DNA from 3 places in the Bacillus sp. A015 genome. Region 1 is predicted to be linked to each of the others. Evidence: riboswitches for the same ligand, from Rfam matches in the RefSeq annotation. Region 1 holds a riboswitch; each other region holds the start of a gene.
The links. Region 1 has a riboswitch for thiamine pyrophosphate ahead of tenA (thiaminase II). Riboswitches for the same ligand answer to the same signal wherever they lie in the genome.

Region 1 (4,952 bases):
GTAAGTCTTAAAAGATTAAATATCAATGTTAGGAGGCTTTAGCCAATGGAGCATACATCTGTTTCATCACTCGTTGTCGTTATTATTGTAGCCTTTTTCACCCCCATTTTATTGCACCGATTTAAGTTGACCATTCCGGTCGTTGTCGCTGAAATTATCATGGGGCTCATCATTGGAAAAAGCGGGTTTCAACTGGTTGTCGAACATGATGCATGGCTAGATACGTTATCCATGCTCGGTTTTATTTTTCTGATGTTTTTAAGTGGACTTGAAATAGATTTTTCTTCTTTTGAATCAAAGAAGAAAGCACGAGAACTTCCAAATGGTTTAAAAGAACCAAATACGTTTAAAGCAGCCATCATTATTTTTCTTGGGGTATTTTGTATTTCCTTTATCCTGTCCTATGCGTTTGTACTTGCAGGGTTTATTCAAAATGCCTTTTTAATGACGCTCATCATTTCCACCATCTCATTAGGTGTAGTGGTTCCAACCTTAAAAGAGGAAAAGTTGATGAAGACGAATATTGGTCAAATCATTCTGCTTGTGGCCGTCATTGCTGATTTGGTGACGATGATTTTACTTGCTGTGTTTTCCTCCATTTATGGCGATGGAACAGGGAACATGTGGCTTCTGCTATTATTATTTGCAGCAGGCATTCTTCTTTATTTATTTGGCCGAGTATTTAAGACAAAATCCATTTTTCAGTCCATGTCAAAAGGAACGGTGCAAATTGGGACAAGGGCAATCTTTACTCTCATTATAGTCTTAGTTGCCTTATCTGAATCACTCGGTGCTGAAAATATTCTTGGGGCGTTTTTAGCAGGCGTGCTCGTGTCCCTTCTTTCGCCAAATAAAGAGCTTGTCCAGCAGCTGGACTCATTTGGTTACGGATTTTTAATCCCGATCTTTTTTGTGATGGTCGGTGTGGACTTGAATATATGGGCGCTGTTCAAGGACCCAACCATTATGATCATGATTCCGCTATTGTTTATTGCATTACTGCTTAGTAAGCTAATTCCAATTCTTTATTTGAAAAAATGGTATGACATGAAAAAAGTCATCGGCGCCGGCTTTTTATTAACATCGACGTTATCACTCGTCATTGCAGCTGCGACGATTGGGGAGCGGCTCGGTGTCATTGATCATAAAATGTCAGGCGCACTGATTTTAGTCGCTGTGTTGACGAGTATTTTAACGCCTGTTTGGTTTAAAGCGCTGTTTAAAAAAGAACAAGAAGCGAATCAAAAAAAGCGTGTGACCTTTATTGGCGCAAACCAGCTGACGTTACCTGTGACACTTGACTTGCATCAGGATGAATATGACATCCGTATTTTGCATGTGTTTCAAGAAAATAAAGAAGCACTGCTTGCCGACTCGATCTTTGAAGTTGAAGCGATTGAAGAGTACGACGATGAGACGCTGAGAAAGGCAGGCATCGGCCGGGAGGATGTTCTAGTCGTAGCAACAGGCAGTGAGACGCAAAATAAGGAAATTGCTTTATTTGCCAAAGAAGAAGGGGCGAAACAAGTCATTGCAAGTGTTAACAAAGCTGATGCAGAGCTGACGCTGAAGGAAGCGGGCATTGATACTTTTTCTAATTTCCTATCATCTAAAACGGTGCTGAGAGCGTTAATTGAAGCACCTGATGCGATTCGATTGTTAACAAATGAGGATTCTTCTTTGTATCAAATTCAAATGAACAATCATCGGTATCATAATGTCATGCTGCGGGAATTCCCTTTTACCGGCGATTTGGTGTTTGTCCGTATTTTTAGAGGGGTAGACAGCTTAGTACCGCACGGTGATACGACGCTCAGAAGCGGAGACCGCGTGCTTGTGTCAGGCTCCCGGGAGTATGTAGCAGGACTTAGAGCCCAATTAGAGTTGCAATGAACCCTTGACCAATGAACAATTCCTGATTAAGATAGAGGTACAACATTATATGTTTGATCCACTAGGGGAGTCCTTTAAAAGGGCTGAGATAAAAGTGTCGACTTTTAGACCCTCATTACCTGAACAGGTTCATACCTGCGTAGGGAAGTGGTGCGGTTTTTGACTATGCTTTTGACAAACTCCAAGCCACTTTCCACGCGGAAAGTGGCTTTTTTATATGAAGAAACAGGAGGAGAGAAACATGACATTTTCAAAGGAATGTAAAGAGGCAGCAGCAACATGGTGGAATGGAAGCTTTACGCATCCTTTTGTAAAAGGGATTGGAGATGGCACACTTTCACTCGATCGGTTCACCTATTACGTGATGCAGGATTCGTATTATTTAACTCATTTCGCAAAGATGCAAGCATATGGAGCTGCCATTAGTGAGGACTTACATACGACGGGCAGAATGGCGTATCATGCGCAGGGCACGTATGAAGCAGAGCTATCGCTGCATAGAAAGTTCACAGAGCTGCTTCAGAGCTCTGATGAAGCACTTGAAAGCTTTAAGCCTTCACCCACTGCTTATGCGTATACCTCACATATGTACAGGTCTGTGAAAAGCGGACGATTTGAAGAAATTTTAGCCGCGTTATTACCGTGCTACTGGCTATATTATGAGGTGGGAGAAAAGCTGAAACAAACGACACCTGACCATCCGATTTATCAAGAATGGATTTTGACATATGGAGGAGATTGGTTTAAAGAGCTTGTCTTTGAACAGGTCAACCGCTTTGATGAACTCGCGGAAAAAGCACCAGAACATGTGCGGGCCAATATGAAAGAAAATTTTGTGATTTCAAGCTATTATGAATACCATTTCTGGGAGATGGCGTATAAAAAAGAAACGTGGCAAACAGCATGCTTGGATGGGGTTGGTGCAAATGGAACTCCACGCAGTGACAAATGATTCGTTTCCTGTCAATGAGCTGATCAAGCAAATAAAAGCCATTGAATCTGAAGTGGACTTTATTCATATCCGGGAACGGTCTAAAACAGCAAGTGAACTTGTTGATCTCGTGAGACAACTCCTTTCAGAAGGTGTACCGAAAGAGAAACTCGTTATCAATGACCGAGTAGACGTCGCGCTGCTCACCAATATTCACCGGGTACATCTCCCAGGTCACAGCTTTTCGCCAAAGGAGCTGCGACAAAAATTTCCTCACCTTCATACGGGTGTGTCTGTTCATTCGATAGAAGAAGCCAAAGCGGCCGAGGAAAGCGGTGCAGAGTATGTCATGTTTGGGCACATATATGACACCTCATGTAAACCAGGACTTAAGGCGAGAGGCGTAAAGCTTGTGGAAGAACTGACTTCTGCGCTGTCCATTCCGGTGGTGGTCATTGGCGGATTGACGCCTGATCGAATCCCAGAATTGATGCATGTGAATGTGAAAGGGATTGCTGTCATGTCGGGAATTTTCACTCACCATCAGCCGCACATCATGGCGCAAGCATTTTCTAAAAAGCTAAAGGAGAATCCTTATGAAAAAGCATTATGACGTTGCAATCATTGGCGGTGGAATCATAGGGATGTCAATTGCCTATCACCTTGCAAAAGCAGGAAAGCAGGCTCTTTTACTTGAGGCAAATGAGATAGGGAAGCAAACGACGAGTGCGGCTGCTGGGATGCTTGGTGCACATGCTGAAGGAGAGGGTCATGAGGATATTTTTTTTCAAGTGGGCAGAGCAAGTCAGGCATTATACGAAAAATTAAAAGTCGATCTTCGGCATGAATCAGGCATTGATATTCGGACATCAGCGGGCGGTATTATGAAGGTGGCCTTTACAGAAGAAGAAAAACGTGCACTTTGCCGGATGCAGCATTTGTCTACGTTTCAATGGCTTGAAGCAAGTTGTGTGAAAAAACGTATGCCGCAAATCGCAGATGACATCATGGGAGCAGGTTTCATTGAAGAGGATGTTCATGTTGAGCCTTATGCGGTATGCAGGGCATTGTGGCAGGCGGCCGTTCGGTACGGGGCGGATGTGAAGGAGTTTACACCCGTTATCGAAGTGGAGCGGGATCAAGAGGCATTGACTATCAGAACAGCCGAAGGCACATTCACATGTGATCACCTCACTGTAGCAAGTGGTGTATGGTCTGGCCGGTTTTTTGAAGAGCTGGGATTATCTCATTCTCTCTATCCAGTCAAAGGAGAATGTGTGTCTGTATGGAACAGCGGTCCAGCACTTGCACATACCATTTATCATGATCATTGTTATGTCGTTCAAAGAGATAGTGGAAAGCTGGTCATTGGTGCAACGATGAAGCCAAATGAGTGGCAGGCCGTTCCGACACTTGGCGGTATTGAGGCTGTTATTCAAAAAGCGTCTCAGCTCATGCCTTCTATCAAGGAGATGCCGATTGAAGAGTGCTGGGCAGGTCTTCGTCCGGCGACAAGCGACCGGCATCCCTATATCGGAAGACACCCGGAAGATGAGCGTATTCTTTTTGCAACGGGACATTACCGGAATGGCATTTTACTTGCGCCAATTACTGGAGAAATCATTCGCGACCTGATATTAGGCGAGCCTGTCCAAGAGGAATGGCTTCAAGCGTTTCGTATTGGCCGAAAGGAGGCATTGTTCGTATGAAAATTCAATTGAATGGCAGAGTGGTTGATTTCGATAAAGAGAATGGAACGATCTATGATCTGCTATCAGCCTATCAGCTGGAAAATCGTGTGGTGATCGTCGAAAAGAACCAAGAAATTATTGATAAAAAAACGTTTCAACAAGTAGAAATTCAACCAAATGACACGATTGAAATCGTTCACTTTGTAGGAGGAGGATGACACAATGCTACACATTGGCGGAAAAACATTCACATCAAGACTATTACTTGGTACAGGAAAGTATCCATCATTTGAGGTTCAAAAGGAAGCAGTGAACGTATCGGAAGCTGAAATTTTGACCTTTGCTGTGCGAAGAATGAACATTTTTGAAGCATCTCAGCCGAATTTTTTAGAGCAGCTTGATTTATCAAAATATACATTACTTCCAAATACAGCAGG
Region 2 (4,952 bases), on a different contig from region 1:
AACCTGGTCTGAGTCCATCTCCAAGAGAAAAAGCAATATCATAGGTTTTCATAATTTCACAAATATCTTCGAAATGGGTATAAAGAAAGTTTTCTTGATGATGAGCGAGACACCACCTTGCCATAATAGCTCCGCCTCTTGACACAATTCCCGTTACCCGATCGACTGTAAGCGGAATATACCTTAATAGCACGCCCGCATGAATCGTGAAGTAGTCTACACCTTGCTCTGCTTGTTCAATTAATGTGTCTCTGTACACGTCCCACGTCAAATCTTCTGCCACTCCATTCACTTTTTCAAGTGCCTGATAAATGGGAACGGTTCCTACTGGGACTGGGCAATTCCGAATAATCCATTCTCTCGTTGTATGAATGTCCTTCCCAGTGGACAGGTCCATCATTGTGTCTGCCCCCCACCTGATCGCCCACGTCATCTTCTCTACCTCTTCATCGATGGATGACGTCACAGCTGAATTGCCAATATTCGCATTGATTTTGACGTGAAAATGCTTTCCAATAATCATCGGCTCACTTTCAGGATGGTTAATATTCGCTGGGATGACTGCTCTTCCGCTAGCTACTTCCTCTCTAACAAACTCAGGGCTCAGCTGTTCTCTCAAAGCGATAAATTCCATTTCAGGTGTGATGATGCCTTTTTTTGCATAATGCATTTGTGTCACACTGGCGCCATTTTTCGCGCGGAGCGGCACATGATGAAAATCAGTATGGACAGGATGAAAGGACTCTTTCCCCTTTGAACGATACCCGTTATCTTCTGGTTTCACATGACGCCCTTCATAGCTTTCTGTATCTCCTCTTTCTTTAATCCACGCCGCTCTAAGACGCTTTAAACCCTTTGTAACATCAATATGGGCGTTTTCATCTGTGTACGGTCCACTTGTATCGTACACACGGATCGGGTCATTTTGAATGTCGCCCGCCTGTGTCACAGTATTTGAGAGCCTAATCTCCCTTTTTGGCACCAAGATGTCAGGTCTTGAGCCCTGCTCATACACCTTTCGACTTCCGTCAAAGCTTGATAGTAAAGATTGGGTTGATGGGACATTTTTCTTTTCTTTCATCTGCTGTTCTCTCCTTCTCTTTTTGTCATCGGACAGGATGGAATCAGCACCAGCAAAAAACCAGGCTCTATGTTGAGAACCTGGTTTCGTCGTCAGAAAAAACATGAATGTCATTCATATGACACATGTATCATCTTCAACTTCCCCACGCTGGTACGAGCCAGATCAGGTCCAAAGGGTTAAGAAGCTTAAGCTTCTCTCTCAGCCCACTTTAGCGGGCACCCCTAGTCACTTTTATTGATTTCCACATCAGTTTATCATAGAGACGATATGAAAAGAAGAAGATTCAGGAAAATAGTTCCTTTCCCCTACAAGCTGCACCGATGAGCATGATATGCAAACTTCTATACAACAGCTTCCCCTTTATTTCGATCAAATCAGAAATAATCATTGATCCTTTTTTCCTGCTATGTATTAATCTAAACGGAGAATCTTTATACAAACCACTTGTTCAAAGGAAATTCTAGTCGATTACAAACATTTCTAACATTTATCAGTGATGAATCGGACGATGATGAAGTGGACATCCATTATTGCTGGTATTTTATTACTTTGATTTGGCTGTTATTTCTTTTACGAATTTTATATAGGCATCAAGATGTATTTTTAAGACAAGGCTAGAATTCGTAATGAACTCTAGCCTTGTTTATTCAACTATCGGGTCATGCCTGTTTGGCCTGTTTCAAATTGCGTTTTTCTCATCTCTCTGAAGCGTGTGAATGTTCCTTCATCTTTGATGACTTGGACAGCTCTTCCATCTGCATAACGAGTCGCTGCTTCTTCTACTTGTGATACGCCCTCTTCCGTCAGGCGTCCATCTGATTTAATCGCAATATACACATTTTCATCAGTGACCATAACTTGTGAGTCTGCTACGTGATTCATTTTATTCACGCGGTTCGCAATTTTTCGTGAACGCTGTATGTTCTCTTGTTTATCGTAGCCAGAGAACGACATTTGGTTATGATAATTCATATCTCCATGACTGTAGCGTCCATCTCCGCCAGTAAGCGGCATTCTCACTTGATCCTCCGTAGGACGTGAACGATAATCAACATTCGTTGTATTTTCGTTCATCCCTTCCATAAGCTCAGAAACTGGGCCTAGGTTATCTTGGTTGTTGTCTGCCGCCCGTTGATTCGAATGATAACCGACCGGCTGGCCTGATTGATTATGACGAGTATCTACACCCGCATTGTCATTTGTACCACATGCAGTTAAACCAATAGGAAGAAGCACTAATGCGATTGTTTTTTGCCATTGTTGTCTCAAACGAAAAACCCCCTGTACAAATTCAAGCTCATGAGCGCGAAACTGGCTCTGTTTTAGCATGTACAGTTCAGGGGAAAATCAAGCTGTCAGTTATAAACAAAAAAAGGAACGATTGAGATCGTCCCTTCTGTCATTAATCTTCTTCGTCTTCTTCTGGTCTTGCGAAAACCGATTGATTTGGATATTGCTGCATGTAAGGCTGAGCTGGATAAGATCCCATTTGACCATAAGGAACAGGATTTGGATAATGTCCAGGCCATGGCTGATGATGATGCTTCATGCCATCATCACATCCGCAGTCTTCCTTGCCATATGCTTCATTTGAAGCGTTTGGATAAAAGCCTTGATTAACGTTCGCATTTGCGCCTGTATTTGGATGCATGTGGTGGTGCCAGTGATGTCCATCGTTTGCATGATGCTCATGATTTTCCCCGTAGTAAGCTGGTGCTTGATAGGCTGGATAATACGGCTGAGCTGGGTAAGGATACGGCATCATATGATGGTGATAATACGGCTGGACCGGATAACAAAGACCTGATCCCGGTAAAATAGGTGAAGCCGGCACCATTTGCTGCGGATATGGATACATCGCAGGCATGTAATGACCATGACCATAATAAGGATCATATGATTCATGATGATGCTGGTGATGCTGGTGATGCTGGTGATGATCTTTATTTTCTGCCATTCCTCCTACTGCTGCCCCTCCAACATTCGGCATTTGTGGGAAGTTAGGAAGGTTTGGGTAATTGCTATGCTCCATATCTTTTCCCTCCTCTTTTTGATGCGGAATATGAATAAATGGATCATATCCCTTTGCCACTTCATCTTTGTGATGATCCTTATTTTCATGATGAAAATGGTCCTTGTGATCTTTATATTCCTTATTTTCATGATGAAAATGATCCTTGTGATCTTTATGGTCCTTCTTCTCATGAACATGATCTTTCTTTTCATAAAAGTGATCTTTTTTCTCATGATGTTCTTTTTGGGAAGGAGACGTGAATGGCTGGTAGAGATTGGTCTGATAATAGTTCACATCAACTTGCGGAAAAACTGGCTGCTCGATCTTTGGCACTGGCGGTACATAAGGTACCGGTTCATTTGGCTTTTCCTTCGGTTTCGTATCTTGCACTTGCACGACATCCTTTGGCTTTTCTTTCACATACGGATGTTCTTTCTGCTTTGGCATTTCTTTCACTTTTTGGTGATCTGTTTTCACAGGAACACCACTAGATGGAATCTTGATCTTCATACCCGGCATGATCAAATCTGGATTACTGAGCTGTGAATTTAGTTTTTTCAATTCTTGAAAGTCGACTCCGTATTTCTTTGAAATTTTCCAAAGGGAGTCTCCTTTTTGCACAATATGAATTTTCAACGTTTTCCCCTCCTATTGCAAAACGTGAACGTAGCGGTTATGTCAGAAGTACAATATGTTTCAACATAAATTTATGCCTATTTACAAGCCGATATGATAAAAACTTGTTTTCTGATAGGAGGGGCTGATGCTTTATTTAATGGTGAGCATTTTATTTAATGCAAGCAAAGCCTCTTTTGTTATCTCTTCATTAACCTGAATCAAACCAACTGGCTCACCCTTCTCAATACTTTCAAGTGACCATAACAAATGAGGCAGATCAATACGGTTCATGGTCAAACATGGACACATATCTGGGTTAAGGGATTCAATTTGTTTATCCGGGTGCTGGTCTATGATGCGTTTGACTAAATTCATTTCTGTTCCGATCGCCCACTTGCTTCCTGCTGGCGCCTGCTTGATCGTATCAATAATAAATTTCGTTGAACCAGCTAGATCAGAAGCTCTTACCACCTCATGCGTGCACTCTGGATGGACAAGGATTTGAATGTCACGATCTCTTTTTCTCGTTTCTTCAATATTCTGAACGGTAAACTTCTCATGTACGGAGCAATGCCCTTTCCATAAAATCATTTTGATGCGATGGAGCGGCTGATCGGTGATGAGCTTTTCTTCTACTTGATCCCAGACAGCCATTTCTTCTAGTGGGATACCTAAATCAAAGGCTGTATTACGCCCTAAATGCTGATCAGGGAGAAACAGAATCCGCTCTTTTTGTGTTAGCCCCCACTCCAGTACTTTCTTAGCGTTTGAAGATGTGACGGTCGCCCCGCCATGCTTGCCGACAAATGCTTTAATATCAGCTGTTGAGTTGACATAAGTAAGCGGGAGTATCGTATCTCCAAATAGATCAGTGAGCTGTTCCCATGCTCTGTCCGTTTGTTTCATGTTCGCCATATCTGCCATTGAACAGCCTGCCCTCATATCTGGCAACAAGACGTGCTGATTTTTTTTTGACAGCATATCTGCCGTTTCTGCCATGAAGTGAACACCGCAGAACACAATGTATTCTGCCTCTTGATTGTCAGCAGCTATTTGCGCTAGCTGCAATGAATCACCTGTTGCATCTGCAAATTGAATGACCTCATCTTTTTGATAATGATGGCCTGGTATAAATAGCTTTGATCCAAAAGCTCGTTTAATGTCTAACACACGCTGCTTCATCTCTTCATAAGAGCGGTGTTTATATTCATCTGGCATCATGGCCGAATGTTGATT
Region 3 (4,952 bases), on a different contig from region 1:
GCCGCTCTGATAAGGGCGGCTTTATCTTTTTCGAAGACCCATCAAACGAATAATGGATGTCAGACAAAGAGCTACAGCAACAGCCAAAATGATTTTTCCGTACATGACCCCTGTTAGGTTCATCAAGAAGACGGCCAATATGATACAGAGCGTGATGATGATCATCACAATCGAATAGGTTTTCATCTCTTTTCCACTCCTTTAAAAGTCCCCTCCAGCACGAGAGGTCTGTCAATCTTTCCTCATATTATATCACTCAATGGCAATTTTACATGAAATTCCCTGTCAATAGAATGTGACATAATCATTAGATTTGAAGTGATGCCATATTTTTTAGAAAATCGGGTATAACATAAAGAGTTGCATCCAAGTCTAATTGCTTGATATTTAATTTTGCAAAATATAAAATAACCACATGATGAATCGAAAGGATGATCAAGTTGAGTAAGAAAGTTTTATTAGTATCGACAAGCAGCCCGGAAATGAACGGACACCCAACAGGCTTATGGTTAGAAGAATTGGCGGAGCCATTTCACATCTTTAAAGAAAATGAACTAGACGTACAAATTGTCTCCATTCAAGGTGGAACTGTACCGATAGATAAAAACTCAATTCCTGACGGTGTTCCAGCGCAATATCAGGATGTGTATGAATTACTTCAAGACACAAAGGCGCTAACAGATGAGAACCCAGCTGATTATGATGGGATCTTTTTTGCAGGAGGACATGGCCCAATGATCGACTTTGCGTCCAATCAACTGGTAGCCGATGCGATCTTAGCGATTTCAGAAAAAAATGGTGCAGTCGGAGCCGTTTGCCACGGCGTTTCAGCCTTTGTTGATGTGAAGGATCGAGATGGAAAATCATTGATCGAGGGCAAAAAAATAACAGGGTTCACGAACGAGGAAGAGGATGCCGTTCAGCTGACATCAAAGGTTCCATTTTTATTGGAAACAAAGCTTCGTGAGCAAGGGGCAGCGTTTGAAAAAGGAGAAGCTTTTGCGCCATTCGCTGTTGTTGATGGACAAATCATTACTGGACAAAACCCAGGATCAAGTGCAGAAACAGCACGACTATTTGTCAAAACCATTGCATAAAATGACCAAAAACCAGTCGTAACGCATACGGCTGGTTTTTTGTTATAAAAATGTCCTAAAAAAAACCAAAACAATTACTGGAATAATGGTAAAATGATAACAGGGTAAAAAACCCAAATAAGGGAAAAGGGGATGTTCCTGTGAGAGTATTTTACGTAAAGATCACCGCAGCTTTACTGTCTGTTTTACTTGTGACAACAGGTTTATTTTCACCAGCGTTAAAAGCAGAAGAAGCGCCAAAATCAGATGGGAAAGTGTCGCCACTGACGGAAAAAGCCATTCAGCAAGTGCAAGAGTCGTTTTTGAAGCAGGATGAAGGAACCGCTATTCAACAGAAGCAAGTGAAAAAAACATTTAAAGTAGATAAGAAAAACGGAATGAGTATTAAACGAAAAGCCGCTGCAGATGGAAAGCTGCGCACGTCTGCCGTTCGCTCTATTGATGGACTAGCAATCAATCAATCGGCTGTATTAAATGAGGAAGACCCAGTTGATTTATGGTTTTTAAGCACGTCTTCACCTCAGGCACTCATCAGCCGGATTACCTCTTCAAATCCTGATTATTTCGTCCAATTATTTGTTGTAGATTATGAAACAGGACAAGCCTACCCGACGGATCTCATTCAGCCGGCCGGCAGTATGCTTGGGTTAACCAATTTACCAGCTGGTGATTACGCATTTGGTATCACAAGCGGTGGGGACTTCGGAGACTCCTACACGTTACAGGTTAATGCAAAAAATCCACCCAATTTCACAGGTGCTGTATCCCTATCATCAACCCTCCAATACTTTGTCGCTGAGTATGCAAATGGTGATGTATTTGCAAATGGCACAAAAGTATATAACAAGCAATCGAAGACAGCAGATTATGAATGGAAGCGTGTGTTTTATTTCTCATATGATGGAAATTATGAACAGAGAACCCATTCGATTTCAAGTGTGAAAGTGAAAAGCATTTCGGCACCAGTTTCGTACTCAGCTCCTTATGCGAGTTCCTCAGAGGCCATTCTCGTCTACTTAGATGTGGAGACATTGTTTATGTACCATCAATCATCGTTTGCAAGCGGGCAATATTATCATGATACCTTTGTTGATACCCTCGGGAAGACAACACCAAGACGCCTAGACCTTGATGATTTGACAAATTACGGCGATCATATTTTAGCCGTTGATTTAAAAACAGGAAAGCCGATTGATTTCTTCAGTGTCCTTAATTTCTACTATGCTGCAGGGATCGAGAAGCTGCCAACAATTAAAACATTGAATTAAGAAAGGCGGTTGACATCAAATCGCCACATGTGTAGAGTAAAGATAATTAAATGACAAAAGTCCACTAGGGGAGTCATGTATGACTGAGACAAGAGAAAATCTTGGACCCTTTGAACCTGATCTAGTTCGTACTAGCGGAGGGAAGTGGAGCTGGACCTTGTCTTATTCATGATTGAATTGATAAGAAGGCCGCTCCATTTGGGGTGGCTTTTTCATTTATTCAACTGAAGAAGAGGAGGCTTTTTTTATGACATTTTCAACGCAATTAAGGAAAGAAGCAGAACCATTATTTGAAGCCATTTATCAGCATCCGTTTGTCAGAGGACTGGCAGCAGGAAAGCTTGAAAAGGAACAGATCATTCATTACGTCAAACAAGATGCAGAATACTTACATGCATTTATTAAAATTTATGCGGCAGCGATCAGCAGGTGTACAGACAGAGAGGACATTGTCTTTTTCCATCAGCAGATGGCTTTTGTACTAGATAGTGAGACGCATCCTCATCAAAACCTTTGCCGAGTGGCAGGTGTAGCATATGATGAGCTCCAAGGTGCTTCGTTGGCGCCGAGTGCTCACCACTATATTCATCACATGCTGCAAGTCGCACAGGAAGGCACACTTGGAGAAATTATTGCTGTTTTGCTTCCTTGCCCTTGGACATATTGGGAAATAGGCAAACGAATGCTTTCAGACGTGCAGCCTGACCCGGCACATCCATTTTATGAGTGGATCACGTTTTATGGCGGGTTAACTGACTCTGTTACAGTTGAGCTTTGCAAAAGGCTTGATCAGTGGGCGGAAGGAGCAAGTGAGAAAGAAAAAGAAAAAATGAAGCAGCACTTCTTCTTAAGCTGTCAGCTTGAGTACAAATTCTGGGAAATGGCGTTCACTGTGGAAGAGTGGCCAGTCCAACTGGAGGTGCATTCATCATGACGTGGAAGATGAAAGAAGTCGTCCTTGCTGTGATTCTATCTGTGGCGTGCGGTGTGATCTACTTAGGTTGGTCCACTCTTTATTTACCGATTACAGCACTTGTGGGTCCAGCAGGAGGCAATATCATGTTTGGGATTTGGGTGATTGCCAGTCCAATTGTCGCTTATATCATCCAAAAGCCGGGAGCTGCCCTCATTGCAGAAACAGCCGCAGCCGCCGTGGAATTACTGACAGGCAGCCACTTCGGTCTTTCAGCTCTGCTGATTGGTGTATGCCAAGGACTTGGGGCAGAAATCGCCTTCGCTCTTTTTGGTTATAAACGATATCGCATGTGGACACTTATGCTGTCTGGTGCCTTTGCAGCGGTTGGAGCGATGGCATATAGCCTGATGGCCAATGGAATTGGTTATTACACGCCTCAAGTTTTACTCATGACACTTGTGACTCAAATCATCAGCGGTATGATACTTGGGGGATGCTTAGCGAAAGTTGTAGTGGATGCATTATCCAAGACCGGTGTACTGAATCAATATGCCATCATGAAAGAAAAGCGAAACAAAGGTGAACAGCATGGATTCATTTCTCGCGTGCAATAATCTCACTGTCCGTTTTTATGAACAGTCGAAGCCCGTTCTGCATGAAGTATCTCTTTCTATTCAAAAAGGGGAAAAGGTGCTCATTTTAGGGCCAAGCGGAAGCGGAAAATCCACGCTCATTTCGGTTCTTGCTGGAATCATTCCAGAACATATGGAAGCAGACGTGCAGGGAGAAGTGATGTTACAAAGACATACAGGCGTCATGTTTCAAGACCCTGATTCCCAATTTTGTATGCATCGAGTCAATGAAGAAATTGCATTTAGCTTAGAGAACCGTTCCGTACCTCGTGAAGAGATGGATGACATCATTCAGCATCTCATGCAAAAAGTACAACTGGATGTCGATCCGAATACAGATATTCACACATTATCAGGCGGCATGAAGCAGCGATTGGCGCTTGCTTGTTTACTAGCGTTAGAGCCGGATGTTCTGTTCTTTGATGAACCGACTGCACAGCTTGATCCAGCAGGCAGAATGGAGATATTTCAGCTGCTACAGCAGCTTGCAGCTGATCAGGATCAAACCATGATTTTTGTGGAGCATGTGCTAGACGGTGTCATCGAATGGATGGACCGGGTTATTTTATTAGATGATCAAGGCCGCATTTTAGGAGATGGATCTCCGAAAGATGTGATGACAGCATATGAGGGAGAAATGAAAGAGGCAGGCATTTGGCGTCCAAAAATATTTCCCGAGAAATGGTCCACTATTATTCAAGATCCATTTCACCCACTGAGTCAAACACTTATGCAAACCTTTGAGGCAAGCAAAGAGCGGCGTGAGAAAGTCCGATCAACAGATCGAGAGACAATCATTCGAACAGAGGATCTTCAATTAAGCTACGGGAAAAAAAGGATTATGAATGACCTGCAGTTGGATATAAAAGCAGGAGATTGGGTGGCGATCATCGGGGAAAATGGAAGCGGAAAAAGTACATGTCTCAAACATTTAATCCGCTTAGAGCCAATCAAAAAAGGCCACATTTTCTTAAAAGAAAAACATCTCAAAAAGTGGTCTGACCGATTACTATATGAAAAAGCAGGCTTTGTTTTTCAA

Region 2: linked by a shared signal. The riboswitch ahead of thiC (phosphomethylpyrimidine synthase ThiC) and the one ahead of tenA (thiaminase II) in region 1 are both predicted to bind thiamine pyrophosphate.
Region 3: linked by a shared signal. The riboswitch ahead of tenA (thiaminase II) and the one ahead of tenA (thiaminase II) in region 1 are both predicted to bind thiamine pyrophosphate.

Annotation. Positions count from the first base shown of each region.
Region 1 covers NZ_JBSPZB010000017.1:70,448-75,399, forward strand. Annotated here, with positions in the region: gene ACSLGF_RS14160 (monovalent cation:proton antiporter family protein) at 46-1,893, shown strand; TPP riboswitch at 1,947-2,056, shown strand; gene tenA (thiaminase II) at 2,135-2,845, shown strand; gene tenI (thiazole tautomerase TenI) at 2,820-3,437, shown strand; gene thiO (glycine oxidase ThiO) at 3,421-4,533, shown strand; gene thiS (sulfur carrier protein ThiS) at 4,530-4,733, shown strand; gene ACSLGF_RS14185 (thiazole synthase) at 4,738-4,952, shown strand, end outside.
Region 2 covers NZ_JBSPZB010000025.1:33,156-38,107, reverse strand. Annotated here, with positions in the region: gene thiC (phosphomethylpyrimidine synthase ThiC) at 1-1,081, opposite strand, end outside; TPP riboswitch at 1,207-1,317, opposite strand; gene ACSLGF_RS17005 (YhcN/YlaJ family sporulation lipoprotein) at 1,736-2,353, opposite strand; gene safA (SafA/ExsA family spore coat assembly protein) at 2,487-3,734, opposite strand; gene nadA (quinolinate synthase NadA) at 3,867-4,952, opposite strand, start outside.
Region 3 covers NZ_JBSPZB010000005.1:62,209-67,160, forward strand. Annotated here, with positions in the region: gene ACSLGF_RS06055 (hypothetical protein) at 22-186, opposite strand; gene ACSLGF_RS06060 (type 1 glutamine amidotransferase domain-containing protein) at 441-1,097, shown strand; gene ACSLGF_RS06065 (hypothetical protein) at 1,238-2,365, shown strand; TPP riboswitch at 2,422-2,525, shown strand; gene tenA (thiaminase II) at 2,613-3,299, shown strand; gene ACSLGF_RS06075 (ECF transporter S component) at 3,296-3,895, shown strand; gene ACSLGF_RS06080 (ABC transporter ATP-binding protein) at 3,870-4,952, shown strand, end outside.